2 regions of the Janthinobacterium sp. SUN211 genome follow, and region 2 is predicted to be linked to the other one. Evidence: predicted binding sites of a transcription regulator. Region 2 holds the regulator's gene; the other holds the start of a gene.
The links. Region 2 encodes FliA, which starts transcription of late flagellar genes. Its sites were predicted from a motif close to CTAAAGTTTNNNNNNNNNNNGCCGNTA; they were not measured.

Region 1: a site for FliA is predicted at 4,746-4,772, ahead of O3301_RS16265 (DUF5610 domain-containing protein). Genes of this name have one in related genera too.

What each region holds. Positions count from the first base shown of each region.
Region 1 is NZ_JAPWIC010000004.1:300,299-309,170, forward strand. Features, by position in the region: gene O3301_RS16240 (CDP-6-deoxy-delta-3,4-glucoseen reductase) at 1-74, shown strand, start outside; gene O3301_RS16245 (MFS transporter) at 152-1,423, shown strand; gene O3301_RS16250 (DUF1345 domain-containing protein) at 1,462-2,127, shown strand; gene O3301_RS16255 (HPF/RaiA family ribosome-associated protein) at 2,352-2,729, shown strand; gene O3301_RS16260 (GGDEF domain-containing protein) at 2,988-3,953, shown strand; gene O3301_RS16265 (DUF5610 domain-containing protein) at 4,060-4,674, opposite strand; gene sbcB (exodeoxyribonuclease I) at 4,822-6,270, shown strand; gene pyrF (orotidine-5'-phosphate decarboxylase) at 6,314-7,138, opposite strand; gene O3301_RS16280 (LemA family protein) at 7,306-7,920, shown strand; gene O3301_RS16285 (YgcG family protein) at 7,922-8,761, shown strand; gene O3301_RS16290 (TPM domain-containing protein) at 8,761-8,872, shown strand, end outside.
Region 2 is NZ_JAPWIC010000002.1:387,174-396,045, forward strand. Features, by position in the region: gene flhA (flagellar biosynthesis protein FlhA) at 1-890, shown strand, start outside; gene flhF (flagellar biosynthesis protein FlhF) at 1,159-2,487, shown strand; gene O3301_RS07410 (antiactivator of flagellar biosynthesis FleN protein) at 2,480-3,343, shown strand; gene O3301_RS07415 (RNA polymerase sigma factor FliA) at 3,389-4,120, shown strand; gene O3301_RS07420 (flagellar motor protein) at 4,102-4,848, shown strand; gene motD (flagellar motor protein MotD) at 4,854-5,636, shown strand; gene O3301_RS07430 (translation initiation factor Sui1) at 5,701-6,063, shown strand; gene O3301_RS07435 (hypothetical protein) at 6,107-6,994, shown strand; gene O3301_RS07440 (type II CAAX prenyl endopeptidase Rce1 family protein) at 7,181-7,675, shown strand; gene O3301_RS07445 (flagella synthesis protein FlgN) at 7,693-8,160, opposite strand; gene flgM (flagellar biosynthesis anti-sigma factor FlgM) at 8,169-8,477, opposite strand; gene flgA (flagellar basal body P-ring formation chaperone FlgA) at 8,589-8,872, opposite strand, start outside.

The DNA.
Region 1 (8,872 bases), on a different contig from region 2:
TGCAATTGTGTCAATTGCCGGCCGACGAATTCTACGCGGACGCCTTCACCACGGAAGCCGACCTGGCCAAGTAAGCATCCAGACAGCGGGGTGCTGCTGGCGCGGCATCCGCTGCCGCCACCGCTCCACCCCGCTGTTTCCTGGAAATTTCATGTCTCTCGCCTCTGCCGGCAACGGCTTCAGTATCCTGCGTCACCGCAACTTCGCCTGTTATCTTTCCGCCCGCGTGCTGGGCACGGTGGCCGTGCAGATGCAAAGCGTGGCCATCGGCTGGCAGGTGTACCAGATCACGGGCAGCCTGTTCGACCTGGGCTTGATCGGCCTGGCGCAATTCGCGCCCTTCCTCGTGCTCATCTTGCCGGCCGGCCACGTGGCCGACCGCTACAACCGCCGCAACATCATCGCGTGGTGCCTGGCGGCGCAACTGGCGTGCGCGCTGGCCCTGCTGGCGTTTACGTTAAGCAATATTTCCATCGTCTGGCCCGTGTTTGCCGTGCTGGTGCTGTTCGGCAGCGCGCGCGCCTTCATGATGCCGGCCACGCAAGCCGTGCTGGTCAACATGGTGCCCACGCAACACTTCAGCCGCGCCGTCGCGCTCAGTTCATCCAGTTCCCACGTGGCCATCATCCTGGGGCCGACTTTGGGCGGCTTGCTGTACTACTTCGGCCCCAAGGTCGTGTATCTGATCTCGTCCGCGCTGCTGGTCGTGTCCGTCCTGCTGATGCGCGCCACCACCCCGGCGCCGCAAGTGGTGAAACGCGAACCCGTCAGCTGGCATACCCTGCTCGAAGGCTTGCGCTTCGTCTGGTCGAAGCCCATCGTGCTGGGCGCCATTTCGCTCGACCTGTTTGCCGTGCTGTTCGGCGGCGCCACGGCCCTGCTGCCGGCGCTGGCGCATGACGTGCTGCATGCCGGACCCAGCGGCCTGGGCCTGCTGCGCACGGCGCCGGGCGCGGGCGCCGCCCTGTGCTCGATCGCGCTGGCCATGTTTCCCATCACGCGCCGCGTGGGCGCGTGGATGTTCGGCGGCGTGGCCGTCTTCGGCCTGGGCACCCTGGTGCTGGGCAGCACCAGCTATTTCCCGCTGGCGCTGGCGGCGCTGTTCCTGATGGGCGCCGGCGACATGGTCAGCGTCTACATCCGCCATTTGCTGGTGCAGTTCGAGACGCCGGACGAGATCCGCGGCCGGGTCAGCGCCGTGAACGCCGTCTTCATCGGCGCCTCGAACGAGCTGGGCGAATTCGAATCGGGCTTGACGGCCGGCTGGTTCGGCCTCGTGCGCGCCGTGCTCTTCGGCGGCGCCGCCACCCTGGCCGTGACGGGTATCTGGGCCGTGCTGTTCCCCGTGCTGTCGCGCATGGACCGCTTTCCCCACCACGAGAAGGAAGCGGCCGCCAGGACGGCCACCACGGCAAGCGCATAAGGTCTAAGATGCGCTATCGCCACTGACGAATCCGCACCATGAAAATCACGCTTCCATTCCACGGCTTCATCCGCAGCCGCCCCCACCTGAGCATGGCCACGGCCATCGGCGTGGCGGCCGGCCTGCTGCTGCCCGCATCCTGGCAACAGATGACGCGCCTGCTGACGGCGTGGAATGTCGCCGTCTGGTTCTACCTGGCAACGATGGCCTGGATGATGATGCGTGCCAACCACCACAAGGTCAAAGCCATGGCGGCGCGCCAGGATGAGCGGGCGGCAACCGTCCTGTCGGCCCTGTCCGTCGCATCCGTGATGAGCCTGGTAGCCATTGTCTCGCAGCTATCCTCGATGAAAGACATGGCGCCGGACGAGCGCGCGCTGCATTACGGCCTGACGATCCTCACCCTGGTCGGTTCCTGGTTCCTCGTCGGCACCCTGTTCTGCTTCCACTATGCCCACCTGTACTACCAGGCCGATCCCGCGCTGCGCCCCCTGAAGTTTCCCGACGACGAGCAAAGCCCCGATTACTGGGATTTCCTGTATTTCGCCTTCACCATCGCCGTCGCCGTGCAAACGTCGGACGTTTCCGTGCAGACACGCATGATGCGGCAAATCGTGCTGGGACAATCCGTGCTGAGCTTTTTCTTCAACCTGGTCGTGCTGGGGCTGTCGATCAATATCGCGGCCGGTCTCATCAATGGCTGAGGGTAAATAATTTCGTAGTGGAAACTTGACCTGGCTGAAGGGTTAAGCTCATCTTAATCGTGCGCACCCTCTTGAAATACTGGAAAGAGGAGTAAGATAAGTCATGCACAGGGATCAAGTGCATGAGGCAAGAACCAGGCGCCGACGCGCCCTGGCAGCGGATTTGACCACTGCCAAGCAAGGCGCCTGAGATGGGTTTTTTTTGAATTGACAGGAGTAAGCATATGCAAATCAATATTCATACCGACAGCACCATCGCCAACACCGCTGGACTGAACGAACATGTGCAATCCGTACTTGAAAGCGCACTGAACCGCTTCCGCGACAACCTGACCCGCATCGAAGTCCACATCAGCGACACGAATGGCCCGAAAGGCGGCGCCGACGATATCCGCTGCGTCATGGAAGCACGCGTTGCCGGCTATCAACCGATCGCCGTGACCGAACAGAACGCCACCGTGCATCAATCCGTTGCCGGCGCCACCGATAAACTGAAACGCGCCATCGATAGCGCCCTGGGCCGCCTGCAAGACAGCAAGCGCCACGCCACCGGCAAGAATGCCGTGATCGATACGGCCGAAGCGGAAGAAACCGCCGAGTAATCCCCACCCGCAGGATTTTCAGAGACTGAGGCAGCCGTTCAAGGCTGCCTTTGCACATCCGGCCCGCCTTTCGCGCGCGGCAACATCCATAACAAAACCGCAAGCATTCCTGCGTATTGACGCGGCAATGAAATAATTGTCGTATTTCTCACAGTAAGTGACCTCAAGCAAGCCTTTGGCGTTACAGCCAAGGCCGCTTTACGCTATCATGAAGCTACCGGCCCCCTGCTCGCGCGCCGGCTTTTTGAAAGTGTGATTGTGGAACAGATCGGCAACTTCGGCGCTTCAGGCTGCAACATCGGCGATTTACAGCTATTTCGCGATGGGGCGGATAGCCAGACGGCCGCCATGCTGGCGCCCTGCCCCGTGATGCGCCTGGAAGCGGGCGAAGCCATTGCCGACACGCAAGGCGCCAGCCTGTACATCGTCCTGCGCGGCTCGCTGGCCGTGGCCGCCGACACCCACACGGGCATGGACGATGGCACCGTCAGCAAGGTCTTGCCCGGCGAAAGCGTGGGCGAACAATCGGTGCTCGATGAAGCGAGCAACCTGGCCGCCATTTCCGCCCTGGAAGAAACCGACTTGCTGGTGATCGACGCGGCCATCGTATGGGAATTGATCGAGCAGTCGAACGGCCTGGCGCGCAACCTGCTGCGGCTGCTGTCCTTCCGCATCCGCGCCGCCAATGCCCTGCTGCGCCGGCGCCAGAAACTGGGCGAATTCTACCGCCAGCTGTCGATGGTCGACAGCCTGACGGGCTTGTACAACCGCGCCTGGCTGACGGATTTACTGCCCAACATGATCGTCACGGCCCACGCCAGCGGCTCGCCCCTGTCGCTGGTGATGATAGACCTCGACCATTTCAAGCGCTTCAACGACACGCACGGCCACCAAGCGGGCGACCAGGCACTGCGCATCGCCGCGCAAGTGCTGGGCGCGGCCCTGCGGCCCACGGATTTTGCCGTGCGCTACGGTGGCGAGGAAATGATGGTGATCTTGCCCGACACCAACGAACACGTGGCCTTGCGGGTGGCCGAGCGCTTGTGCGAGCGCATGCAGCTCGCCGTCATCTTCGCTGACATGCGCAGCGCCTTGCCGCACATCACGGGTTCCTTCGGCGTGGCCAGCCTGGCGGCCGAACAGGACGACCATGCGCTGATCGCCGCGGCCGACGCGGCGCTGTATCGCGCGAAAGCCGGCGGCCGCAACCGGGTAAGCACCTGATAAAAAGCCCATGGCGTCGTTGCATTGCCTCGTCGTACATTCGTACTGCCTTCGGCAATGCGCCTAGCCCTGGACATTTTCTCAGGCGCTTCCGGGGTAATAATGATCAGGCGGCCTTGCTGTCGGCCGGCTTGGCGGCATCATCCTTCTTGCTGCTGTGCGCAGCGATGAAGTCGGCATAGCCCTTTTGCACCAGCTCGTACGTCTTGTCGATATTGCCGGCGATGTCGCCATTCAGCACTTTCAAGCCGCCCAGGATGTCGCGCGCTTCCTTAAAGCCTTTTTCCATGCCGCCGCTGATGGTGTCCATGAACTTGGTCAGGGCCGTATCGTCGTCCAGGCCGGGATTCTGTTTCTTGAAGGCATCAAAAAAACCTGTCGACAGCGATACAATGCGGTTCGCCGTCGCTTCGGCGCTGTTATCCTGCGAAGCCGCGTTCTGGATCGCGTCCTCGCCGTACTGGCCCTTCAGCGCTTCATTGATGTTGGTGATGGCCGTCTTGTACAGCAGCGCCAGCGGCTCGTTCTCGGAACCGATCGACACGTTCAGCGACGCCTGCATGATGGAAGCGTTCAATTGCAGCTTGGTGCGGTCATTCACGCTCATTTCAGCGTTGACGCCGTCCTTTTGCTGGACTTTATCGTCCTTGCCGGCAACGCCCGTACTGACGGAAGTCACGGAAGGGGTGGAATTGCCGCTTGCGGCGATGGGAATTGACACGATAGACCTCCTTGAACGGGCAATGTATGCCACCATGCGGGAAACGCGATGATGACCATCCTCTCGTGTAGTATCGGCAGGTTTTCAGAAAACTGTAGCAGCGGCCGCTTTTGGCGGCCCGGATAACCAATCAAGCAACGACCATCAATGACTAACCAGACCTTTCTTTGGCACGACTACGAAACCTTTGGCGCCCAGCCGCGCCGCGACCGCCCGGCCCAGTTCGCCGCCATCCGCACGGATGCCGACCTCAACGAGATCGGCGAACCCATCATGCTGTATTGTCAGCCTGCCAATGATTTCCTGCCCGACCCGCAATCGTGCCTGATCACGGGCATCACGCCGCAGCAGTGTCTGCAGCTGGGCGTGCCCGAACACCAGTTCGCCGCCACCATCGAAGCGGCCTTTTCGGAGCCGGGCACCATCGGCGTGGGCTACAACACCATCCGTTTCGACGATGAAGTCACGCGTTTCCTGTTCTGGCGCAACCTGATCGACCCGTATGCGCGCGAATGGAAGAACCATTGCGGCCGCTGGGACATCCTCGACGTGGTGCGCATGACGCACGCGCTGCGCCCGGAAGGCATCGCATGGCCGAAGCGCGACGATGGCCAGACCAGTTTTAAACTGGAACACTTGAGCAAGGCCAATGGCCTGGTCCACGAAGCGGCGCATGATGCACTGTCCGACGTGCGCGCCACCATCGCCCTGGCGCGCCTGATCAAGCAGAAACAGCCGAAACTGTTCGAATTCTGCCTGGCGCTGCACAAGAAGGACCGGGTCGCCAGCGAAATGGGCATGCACCTGGCCGCCGGCGAGCGCCAGCCTTTCCTGCACGTGTCGGGCATGTTCCCCGCCGAACGGGGTTGCCTGGGCGTCGTCTGGCCGCTGGCCACGCACCCGAGCAATAAAAATGAAATCCTCGTCTGGGATTGCGCCTATGACCCGCGCGAACTGTTTACCCTGGACGCCGACACCATCCGCACGCGCCTGTTCACGCGCAAGGACGCCATGCCGGAAGGCATGACGCGCCTGCCCGTGAAAAGCGTGCACCTGAACAAGTCGCCCATGCTGGTCGGCAATTTAAAAACGCTGTCGCCGGCCATGGCCGCGCAATGGGGCATCGATCTGGACGCGGCGAAGGTCAACGCGCAATTCGCCGCCGCGGCGCCGAACATGGATGCCGTCTGGGCCGAAGTGTTCCAGCGCCCGGGCGCGAATGCCGCGCTGGACGTGGATGAGGATTTGTACAATGGTTTCGTCAGCAACGATGACCGCCGCCTGCTCGAATCCTTGCGCCGCGACACGCCGGCCAAGCTGGCCACGGCCCGCCCCTCGTTTGCCGATGAGCGCCTGCAGGAACTGCTGTTCCGCTACCGCGCCCGCAATTTCCCGCAAACCCTGAGCGAAGCGGAAAGCTTGCGCTGGGAACAGCACCGCGCCGCCCGCCTGTTCGACGGCGACGCCGGCGCCCGCACCATCGAAATGCTGTTTACGGAAATCGACGTGCTGTCGGAATCCGTCGATGAGCGGGGCGAGGAAATTCTGGGAGAACTCTACGATTACGCGGAGATCGTTGCCCCGCAGCGTGACTAAATGCAAAATGCCGGGCTAGCCCGGCATTTTTTATGCATGCGACTTAAACCGAACGGTGCGCGTTGATGGCATCGCGCGTTTCAATGGCCACGCGGCGCGCCGCGTCGGCGAAGTCTTCGCCCGCCTGCGGCGTGGCGTAGATGATGGCGCGCGACGAGCTGATCATCATGCCCATGCCGTTCGCCGTCTGGCCCGCACCGACGGTGGCGGCGATGTCGCCGCCCTGGGCGCCGATGCCCGGCACCAGCAGCGGCATGTCGCCGACGATGGCGCGCACCTGCGCCAGTTCTTCAGGGAAGGTGGCGCCGACGACGAGCGCGCACTGGCCGTTTTTATTCCACTTTTCGGCCACCAGGCGCGCCACGCGCTGGTACAGCGGTTCGCCGTCCGTATTCAGGAATTGCAGGTCCGAGCCGCCCGGGTTCGACGTGCGGCACAGGATGATCACGCCGCGGTCTTTCCACGCCAGGTAGGGATCGAGCGAATCCTCGCCCATGTACGGGTTCACGGTGACGGCGTCGGCGCCGTAGCGCTCGAACGCTTCGCGCGCGTACTGCGTGGCTGTCGCGCCGATGTCGCCCCGTTTCGCGTCGAGGATCAGGGGGATGTGCGGATAATTCTCGCGCACGTAGCGGCAAATGTCTTCCAGCTGCTTTTCCGCGCCCAGCGCGGCAAAATACGCGATCTGCGGCTTGAAGGCGCAAGCCAGGTCGGCCGTGGCATCGATGATGCGCGTGCAAAAGGTGGTGATTCCATCAGGCAGGTCGCGCAGTTCGGCCGGCAGTTTCGCCAGGTCGGGGTCCAGGCCCACGCACAGCAGGGAATTATTGGCCGTCCACGCGGCGGATAATTTATTGATGAAATTCACGGCACACCTTCTCTATATTCAGTTGCAAACCCCGTATTGTAACGCGGCGCAGGCTTGCCACGGCGTCACAAGGCGGTCGGGGCCGGCGGCCGGCGCTTATTAAACCGACATTACGGGCCGTTTCAGGTATATTTGCCTCACCTCCCTTACTCTGCACGGAACCCATCATGCAAATCACCAATCAATTCACCAAATGGCTGCGCCTGGCGCTGAGCGTCACCGTCCTGGCCGGCATCCTGACGGGCTGCGGCTACAACGACTTCCAGAGCAAGGATGAAGCCACCAAGGCCGCCTGGGGCGAAGTGGTCAACCAGTACCAGCGCCGCGCCGACCTGATCCCCAACCTGGTCAATACCGTCAAGGGCTATGCCACGCACGAGCGCGAAACGCTGGAAGCGGTGACCAAGGCGCGCGCCGCCGCCACCAGTTTCCAGATCACGCCAGAAGTGCTGAACGACCCGGCCGCGTTCGAAAAATTCCAGCAAGTGCAGGGCCAGCTGTCGTCGGCCCTGTCGCGCCTGATGGTGGTGTCCGAGAAATACCCGGACTTGAAAGCCGACACCAGCTTCCGCGACTTGCAGTCGCAGCTGGAAGGCACGGAAAACCGCATCACCGTGGCGCGCCAGCGTTACATCGTCGCCGTGCAGGATTACAACGTGCATGCGCGCAGCTTCCCGAACAACCTGACGGCCATGGTCTTCGGCTACAAGGTCAAGCCATCGTTCACGGTGGAAAATGAAAAAGCCATCTCGACCGCACCGACCGTCAACTTTGGCAAATAAGATGAAAGCCTGGTCCTATCTCGCGGCGCTGGCGACGGCGCTGCTGCTGTGGACGATGCCGCCAGCCGGCGCACAGGGCTTGCAGCCCGTGCCGCCGCTGGCCGCACGCGTGACGGACAACGCCGGCATGCTGGACGCCAAGCAAAAGGCGGCGCTGGAAGGCGTGCTGGCCGATTACGAAGCCAAGACGGGCAGCCAGATCGCCGTGCTGCTGGTCAAGAGCACGGAACCGGAAGCCATCGAGCAATACAGCATCCGCGTGACGGATGCCTGGAAGCTGGGCCGCAAGGGCGTCGATGACGGCGTGCTGCTGATGGTGGCGAAGGACAACCCCTCGTCCCTGCGCCGCCTGCGCATCGAGGCGGGCCGCGGCGTGCAGGGCGTGCTGACGGATGCGCAATCGAAACGCATCCTGCAAGACGTGATCGCCCCCCATTTCAAGCAAAACGATTATTACGGCGGCCTGGTGGCCGGCGTGGGGTCGATTGCCACCCTGCTGAACCAGGAGCAATTCCCCGCTGCGGCGCAGCAGAAGGCGCCAGCCACCGTGGAAGCGGGCGGCATGACCTTTTGGCTGCCGCTGCTGTTCTTCGGCTTCCTCGTCGTGCTGACCCTGTTCCGCTCGCGCGGCGGACCGACGCGCCTGCAGCGCGGCAGCAACTGGTCCAGCGGCGCCACGGGCGTCGTGCTGGGCAGCATCCTCAGCCAGGCGCTGAACAACCGCGGCGGCGGCGGCTTCGGCGGCGGCGGTGGTGGTTTTGGCGGTGGCAGCAGTGGCGGCGGTGGTTTCGGTGGCGGCGGCGGCGGTTTTGACGGCGGCGGCGCCTCGGGAGATTGGTAATGACGAAACAACTGACATTCGGACAACGCTGCGGACGGGCATTGAAACATTTGCGGGGCACGCCAGCGACGGCGCGCCACGCCTTTCCGGAACGCACCCTGAAAGCCATCG
Region 2 (8,872 bases):
TCCTGGCGCCGCCCGTGCATATCCGCGACAACCTGGAATTGAAACCGTCCGCCTACCGCATCACCCTGAAGGGCGTGGAAGTGGGCGTGGGCGAAGCGTTCAACGGCCAGTTCCTGGCGATTAATCCCGGCATGGCCAGCGGCACCTTGCCCGGCCTGGCCACGAACGACCCCGCCTTCGGCCTGCCCGCCACCTGGATCGACGCCAGCCTGCGCGACCAGGCCCAATCGATGGGCTACACGGTGGTCGACGCGGGGACGGTGGTGGCCACGCACCTGAATCACCTGATCACCTCGCACGCTTCCGAGCTGCTGGGCCGCGCGGAAGTGCAATCGCTGCTCGACCACCTGGGCAAGGAGTCGCCGCGCCTGGTGGAAGACCTGGTGCCGAAGATGCTGTCCCTGTCGACCTTGCAAAAGGTGCTGCAGAACCTGCTGGCCGAGGGCGTGCACATCCGCGACATGCGCACCATCATCGAAACCCTGGCCGAGCATACGGTCAGCACGCAAGACCCGAACGACCTGACGGCGCTGGTGCGCGTGGCCCTGGGCCGTGCCATCGTGCAGCAACTGTTCCCCGGCTCGGCCGAACTGTCCGTGATGACCCTCGACAGCCGCCTGGAGCGGCTGCTGATGCAGGCGATGGGCAATGGCGGCGACGGCGCCGGCATCGAGCCGGGCCTGGCCGACACCATCGCGCACCAGGCGGGCCTGGCTGCCCAGCAACAGGAAGCGCTGGGCCTGACGCCCGTGCTGCTGGTGCCGGCGCCGCTGCGCGCCTTGCTGTCGCGTTTCCTGCGCCGCGCCTTGCCGCAGCTCAAAGTGCTGTCGCATGCGGAAGTGCCGGAAACCAAGACCATCCGCGTCACGGCGCTGGTGGGCGCGCAGTAGTTGTGATGAGCGGCATCGGGGTCGGTTCCTGCGGGACGGACTCCCGGTGCTTGCTTTTGGTCAAATAAACATCAATTTCCTCTCGGCAAACTGAATAACGGGTACTTTCCCGTCCTGTTCCTTCGATCATTTCCTGCAAGCATCGCTAATAATGGAAACTGTCCGGGTGATCTGTGTCCATGTGGAAGACAGCACTCAAGCAACAGGAGTCGACGATGGTCACACAGTTCAGCCAATATTGCGCCACCCCCGCCCTGGGAGGCCGGTCATGAATGTGAAGAAATTTACGGGCGCCTCGTCGCGCGATGCGCTGCGCAAGGTGCGCGAAGCGCTGGGCCCCGATGCCGTGATCCTGTCGAACCGCCAGGCCGATGGCGTGGTGGAAATCCTCGCGCTGGCCAATGACGACGCCGCTTCGCTGGCCTCGCCGCCGGCCGCCTCCGAAATGGCCCAGCCCCGTCCCCAGTTGCAGACCCAGTTCGCCACGCCGCAGCGTCCGGCCGCCCCGGCCCAGCGCCCGGCCGCGCCACGTCCTGCCGCGCCGCGCCAGGCTGCCTCCGAGCCAGTGGACATGGCTCGCATGCAGCAGATGATGGCCAGCGCGCTGGCGCACGTCAAGGAAAACGCCGCCGCCGAGATGAGCGGCATGATGAATGAAATCCGCGCCATGCGCGGCATGATGGAAACCCAGCTGGCGGAAATCTCGTGGGGTTCGACGCAGCAGCGCGAGCCGCAAAAAGCCGTCGTGCTGCGCGAAATGCTGGCGGCCGGCTTCTCGGCCAGCCTGGCGCGCTACCTGATCGACAAGCTGCCGGCCGGTCTCGAGGGCGCGCAAAGCATGCGCTGGATCAAGACGGTCCTGAGCCGTAACCTGAATACTGTGGCCAATGAAGACGCCATGCTGGAGCAGGGCGGCGTGTTTGCCCTGGTGGGCCCGACGGGCGTCGGCAAGACCACCAGCACGGCCAAGCTGGCGGCCCGCTGCGTGATGCGCCACGGCCCGGAAAAGCTGGCGCTGATCACCACGGATGCCTACCGTATCGGCGCGCATGAACAGTTGCGCATCTACGGCAAGATCCTCGGCGTGATGGTGCATTCCGTGAAGGACGAGGCGGACTTGCGCATCGCCCTGAAAGAATTGAAGAACAAGCATACGGTACTGATCGATACGGTGGGCGTGAGCCAGCGCGACCAGATGGTGACGGAACAGGTGGCCATGCTGTCGGGCGCCGGCGCCGACGTGAAGCGCCTGCTGTGCCTGAACTCCACGGCCACGCAGGAAACGTTGAACGAAGTGGTGCGCGCGTATCAGGGCAGCGGCCTGGCCGGCTGCATCATGACCAAGCTCGATGAAGCGGCCTCGATCGGCAATGTGCTCGACGTGGTGATCCGCCAGAAGCTGAACCTGTTTTATGTGTCGAACGGCCAGCGCGTGCCGGAAGACCTGTACCTGGCCGACCGCGGCTACCTGATCGACCGTGCCTTCAAGCTCAAGCGCGATGCGGCGGCGACGCAGTTTTCCGACGCCGAACTGCCGCTGCTGATGGCGCAGGCGGCCGCCCGCAACAATGAAGCGCGCGGGGTGCACCTTGGCTAATTTCGATTTCGACCAGGCCGAAGGCTTGCGTCGCATGCTGGCCGGCCCGCAGCCGCGCGTCATGACGTTCCTCTCGGCCACGCCGCAGGACGACAAGGGCGCCATGCTGGTCAACCTGGGCGCGTCGCTCGTCTACGGCGGCAATGACGTGCTGCTGCTCGACGCCAGCGGCGGCAGCGATGGCGTGGCATCGCGCCTGGGACTGGCGCACGGCGCCAGCCTGCGCGACGTGGCGCGCCAGCAGTGCGGCTTGAACCAGGTCATCCACCAGGTGCCGCAAGGCTTCGGCGTGGCCAGCCTGGGCGCGCGCAACCATTTGATGGACAGCATGGATTATGCGGGCGAGGATGAACTGCGCCGCCTGGGCAAGACGTTCGAGGTGCTGGCGCGCCAGAGCGGCATCGTGCTGGTCGACGGCGTCGTGGCGGACGAGGGGGCCTGCTTCCCCGTGCCGCTGATGGCATCGTCGGATATCGTCGTGCAAGTCTCGACCAGCGCCACCTCGATCAAGGCGGCGTACTGCCTGATCAAGCGCCTGAGCCAGGAACTGGGACGCCGTCCGTTCGGCATTCTCGTCACCGGCGCTTCCGAATCCGAAGCAAAAGTGGTATACGATAATATGGCGCAGGCGGCGAGCCGCTACCTGGCCGTGAAGCTGACTTCGATGGGTTCCGTGCCTGCCGACGAGTATCTGCACCGCGCGGCGCGGCTGGGCCGCAGCGTGGTCGATGCGTTTCCGCTGGCGGGAGCGTCGGTGGCGTTTCGCGGACTGGCCGAGCGGCTGGCCCGTTCGGCGGCGCCGGTGCTTGGCGGCACCTTGTACCAGACGGGGAGCCCGCACCAGTTCAGCGCCTGAATCGAACCGCAGCACCAGATAAGATGAGAAAACAATAAGCAGCCTATGTACACGGTCAAAGGGAAATCGAACAAGGACTATTTGCTGACGGAGCACATTCCGCTGGTGAAGCGTCTGGCGCACCATATGAAGGCGAAATTGCCGCCTTCGGTCGAGGTCGATGACCTGATCCAGGCCGGCATGATCGGCCTGCTCGATGCCATTACGCGCTATGAAGAGACGCATGGCGCGCAGTTCGAGACGTATGCCGTGCTGCGCATCCGCGGCGCCATGCTCGACGAATTGCGCACCAGCGACTGGCTGCCGCGCAGCATGCGCCAGAACATGCGCAAGATCGAAGAGGCGATGAGCACCCTGCAGCAGCGCCTCGGCCATCCGCCGACCGAGTCGGAAGTGGCGAAGCTGCTGAAAATGTCGCTGGCCGACTACCAGGAAATGCTGGGCGACGGCGGCGGCCACCAGCTCGTGTACTACGAAGACTTTCATGACCCGGACGGCAATGACAGCTTCCTCGACCGCCACTGCGTGGACGAGGACAGCGACCCCTTGCGTTCCCTGCTCGATACCGATTTCCGGCAATCCGTGATCGATGCCATCGACGCGCTGCCGCCACGCGAGAAAATACTCATGGGCCTGTATTACGAAGAAGAGCTGAACCTGAAGGAGATCGGCGCGGTGATGGGCGTATCCGAATCGCGCGTCTCGCAGCTGCATACCCAGGCCGTCGCGCGCCTGCGCGCAACCTTGAGGGAGCTGGCGTGGACTGGTCCAGCGTAATCGGGCTGGCGCTGGCGCTGGCGGGCCTGCTGGTCGGCCAGGCACTGGAAGGCGGCAAGATGGCCTCCCTGCTGCAGCCGGCCGCCTTTGCCATCGTCATCGTCGGCACCTTCGGCGCCGTGCTGCTGCAGACGCGGCTGCGCACCTTCGTGCGCGGCCTGGAAATGCTGCGCTGGGTCTTCCTGCCGCCGTCGGACACGCGCGCCGCGCTGGCGCGCGACATCGGGCAATGGAGCCTGACGGCGCGCCGCGACGGCCCGCTGGCGCTCGAACGCCTGATGGAAAACACGGCCGACCGCTTCAATGCCAAGGGTTTGCGCATGATCGTCGACGGCATCGCGCCCGACAAGCTGCGCCAGCTGCTCGACGTGGAAATCTCCGCCTACGAAATGGCCGAGCGCCAGGCCGTCAAGGTGTGGGAATCGGCGGCCGGCTATTCGCCCACCATTGGCATCCTGGGCGCCGTGCTGGGCCTGATCCACGTGATGGAAAACCTCACCGACCCCAGCAAGCTGGGCGGCGGCATCGCCGTGGCCTTCGTCTCCACCATCTATGGCGTGGGCCTGGCCAACCTGCTGTTCCTGCCGGTGGCCAATAAACTCAAGGCCATCGTTTCGCGCCGCGTGGTGCAGTATGAAATCACGGCCGCCGTGCTGTACGACATCGCCACGGGCGACCACACGCGCATCATCGAAGAGCGCGTGTCCAGCCTCTTGCACGAGCATTGACCATGATGCGGCGCGCGCGCAGGAAGTATGACGAGGAACCGGATAACCAGGACCGCTGGCTGATCTCGTACGCCGACTTCATCACCCTGCTGTTCGCCTTTTTCGTCGTCATGTATGCGATTTCGCAAGTTAACGAAGGAAAATACCGCGTCTTCCAGAGCGCCATCGGCCAGGCCTTCAGCCTGGAAAAGGGCGCGCCGCCCATCATCATGGAAGCGCCGCAGGCCATCCCGTTGCCCAATCCCGCCCTGAAACGCCGCACGGAAGCCATCCGCCGCGAGCGCGAACACATGACGCGCCTGGCGCAGGACCTGACGTCGACCCTGGCGCCGCTGGTCAAGGAAGGCAAGGTGCGGGTCACGCAGACGAGCCGCGGCGTGAGCGTGGAAATCAATGCCAGCGTGCTGTTCGATCCGGGCGCGGCGGGCCTGACGGCGGAATCGGACCAGGCCTTGCGCGCCGTGGCCGTGCTGCTCAAGGACGACACGCACGACGTGCAGGTGGAAGGGCATACGGATGTGCAGCCGATCAGCAATTCGACCTTTGCCTCGAACTGGGAGTTGTCGGCCGCGCGCGCCAGCGCCGTGGTGCGCCTGTTCATCGCCAGCGGCGTCAAGGCGTCGCGCCTGACGGCCGTGGGCCACGCCGACAATATCCCCGTGGCGCCGAACGCCACGCCGGAAGGGCGCGCGCGCAACCGCCGGGTCGCCGTGACGATTTTGTCGGGCATCCCCGAAACGGTGACGGAAGTGCCGACGGCGCCCGTGGCGCCTGCGCCGGCCAATTGACGCTCGTCAACTGCGGGCTGCCGCTTGGTACAATCGCGCTTTCTTCCTCTTTTATCGTTTCCTCATGAAAAGTAGCTCCCTGGGCGGTCTCGTCTATTCCACTGAAACGGGCCGCATGTGTCCCGCCTGCCGCCAGCCGCTGGCGCAGTGCGCGTGCAAGGCGCAAGCGAAGGCGGCGCCCGCGGGCGATGGCGTGGTGCGCGTCTCGCGCCAGACCAAGGGCCGTGGCGGCAAGAGCGTCACCGTGGTCAAGGGCTTGCCGCTGGACGCCACCGCGCTGGCCCTGCTGGGCAAGCAGTTGCGCACGCAGTGCGGCTCGGGCGGCACCGTCAAGGATGGCGTGATCGAAGTGCAGGGCGACCATGTCGACGCCATCCTGGCTGCGCTGGCCAAGCTGGGCCACCAGCCGAAAAAGGCCGGCGGCTGAGCGTGCGGAGGCGTGCGGCCCGCCGCCGCGCGCCTGTGGTAACGTGCGTTTCCCATCCACGCGCTTCCTCACCATGAACGTCAAATTCACCGGCCTGGCCATCGCCGCCGCTATCGCGGCAGCGCTGGCGCTCGTGTACTGGCCCGCTCCCGAGAGCGGCGCGCCGGAAGCTGCCGCCACCTCCGCCGCAGGCGCGTCGGCGGGACGCAGCCTGGAATCGTATCTGAATATCGATGCCAGCCCGGTCGCCGATGCCGCGCCGATGCCCGTCACCCTGGCGCAGCAGCTCGAACGTCTGGCGGCCAGCGGCAAGCCGGAAGACGCGTATGCGGCATATAACCTGCTCGACGATTGCATCGTCTTCCAGCAGGAAGGGCGCTTGCCGGGGATGGAATTCGAGCTGGGGCGCGAGATGACGGCGCAGGAAAAAGCCGCCCAGCAGCAGCTGTGCGCGGGCCTGACGCAGCGCCAGCGCGAGGACCGCCTCGGCTACCTGGCGACTGCCGCCAGGGCGGGCGTGCCCGGCGCGGCGACCATCTTCCTGTCGGAAGGGCCGTTCGGCGACCGCAGCGCGCTGCGCAACCGTCCCGACGATCCGCTGGTGCAGGCGTGGAAGCGGCAAGCGATCGCCCAGTTGACGGCGCAGGCGGACGAGGCGGAACTGACCAGCGTGGCTACCCTGATGATGGCCTACCTGCGCGATGGCGACGTGGTGCGCAAGGATGCGCCGCAAGCGTATGGCTACCTGCTGGCGCTGCGCCAGGTCTACGACGATATCCTCGCGCCCGGCGTCACCAATCCCTACCAGGACGAATACTGGCACTGGCTGCAGGCGGAACTGACGCCGGAGCAGCAAGCGGCCGCCAGCGCCAGGGCGCAAGCCATCGTGGCGAAATACCGCCAGCATGCGGGGCGTGCCGCGCACGGCTGACATACGCTGGGCTGTATGCTTTTTTGCAACAATTGATGTGGTTTCGCATGGCTGTGCCGGGCTATGATGGTCGTATATGTGCCCATGTGGGCAGGGTACGCCATGAGGAGCAATACACGGATGTTGAAAGCGACGAACTTGCCGATGCCACGACTGGCTGGCAACTTGGCTGCGCTGCGGGCGAGCATGGCAAAGCGCCCCATGCGGGGCGCCATGCGCCTGGGCTTGTGCGCGGGCGCCGTCAATTTTTTCATTGCCATGCTGTTGCTGTTGGCAGCCCTGGCCTTGTTCTCGCCACAGCAGCTGGGCGGCTCCGCTTCATCATCGCTGGAAGGTGCCGGTACGGTCCGGATATTCTGGACAGTCGTCGTCTGGGCGCCATTGTTCGAGACGCTCATCGGGCAGTGGCTGCCGCTTGAAGTGTTGCGCCGCTACAAGGTGCGTGCCGGCTATAGCCTGTTGGCCAGCGCGATACTGTTTTCCCTCTTGCATGTCATGGGCGGCTCCGGCATTTTGCATGCCAGCATGACTTTGATTGCCGGAGGTATCTTCGCGGCCAGCTACTTGGCGGCGCGCAGCTTGGGCCTGGCGCCCGCCTATGTGGCGGCGGCCACGGCGCATGCGTGCAGCAATGGATTAATACTGTGCGGGTCGTTCGTGTTTCCCGATTTGTTGGGATGAGCGTCGAATCAAGGCTGTTAGCCGATGACGACGCGCCGGCTGGCCGTGTTCGTCGTCGGTTGGCCGCTGGGGCCGTAGAAATTGCCGCTCTGGGCCGGGGGGCGCATGGCGTTCAGGGCGCCTTGCGTGTGCAGCATGTGCTTGTTGACGAGCAGGCTGTTCAGGCGGTTTTGCTCCTTGGCTTCGCGCGTCGTCTCGAGCAGGGCTTTCCACAGGGGCGCCGCGTCGGCTTCATTGGCGCCGACCAGCCAGTCTTCCATGCCCGCTTCGGCCGCCGTGAAACCGGCTGCCGCCAGCGCCTGGTGGCGTTGCGCCGCCAGCTGGCTCAATTGTCCTACCAGTGCCGTCTTGCGCGCCGTGAGTTCCGTGATTGCATCGATGTCAGCCGCAACCAGATGCCGCTGTTCTTCTTTCATCAATGCCAGCAATGTGGTCATGAGCTGTTGCTCGTCGCGCAGGCTGGAAAACGGAGTCACTGATTGCATGAGGGAACCTATCTATTTCGTGAGTGCAGCAAGTCCTTGACCGTGTCGAGGAGACCGTCCGCCACTTTTTCTGAGTTGACCTGGAACTGGCCGTCGGCGATCGCGAGCTTGATGCGTTCGACTTTCTTCGTGTCGAACACGGCGCCGCTGCCGGCAGTTGCACTGGCCGCTAATGCCTGTCCTTGCGGCGACAGGCGTACATTGTCCGACGTTGTCGGTGTTGCCTGGGCTTTCTCGGCATTCCGGGCGCCGGAGGTACTCGCGGGCGCCACCGGCAGGCCGGGATTGCTTTTAATGGTGTTATCGGTAATTTTCACAGCGTGATCCTCGTCTGGTCGAAGTCAAAAAACTCCGGGATATGTGTCATTATCGGCACCTTTTGCCGAAACTTTAGTGCGCCAGACCACAATATCGCTGTCCATCCGTGTTTAAAACGCCACCTCCACCAGGCCGCCAGCCCGCGCTACGCCGCTGATCTGCTGGCCGCTCTGCGTGCGTACCTGCACCGTCTGGCCATCGCCGGCGCTGCCGATGGCGCGCCCTTCTGATGCCACCTGGAAACCGTTACCACTCGAAACGACGCGCACCAGCTGGCCTTGCATGACCACCGGCTTGCGGCGCAGGGTGTCGAGGCGCATCGGTGTGCCTGGCGGCAAGGAAATATTCGTGCTGGCGCCCACGACCTGGGCCATGTCGGTGGCGATGCCTGCCG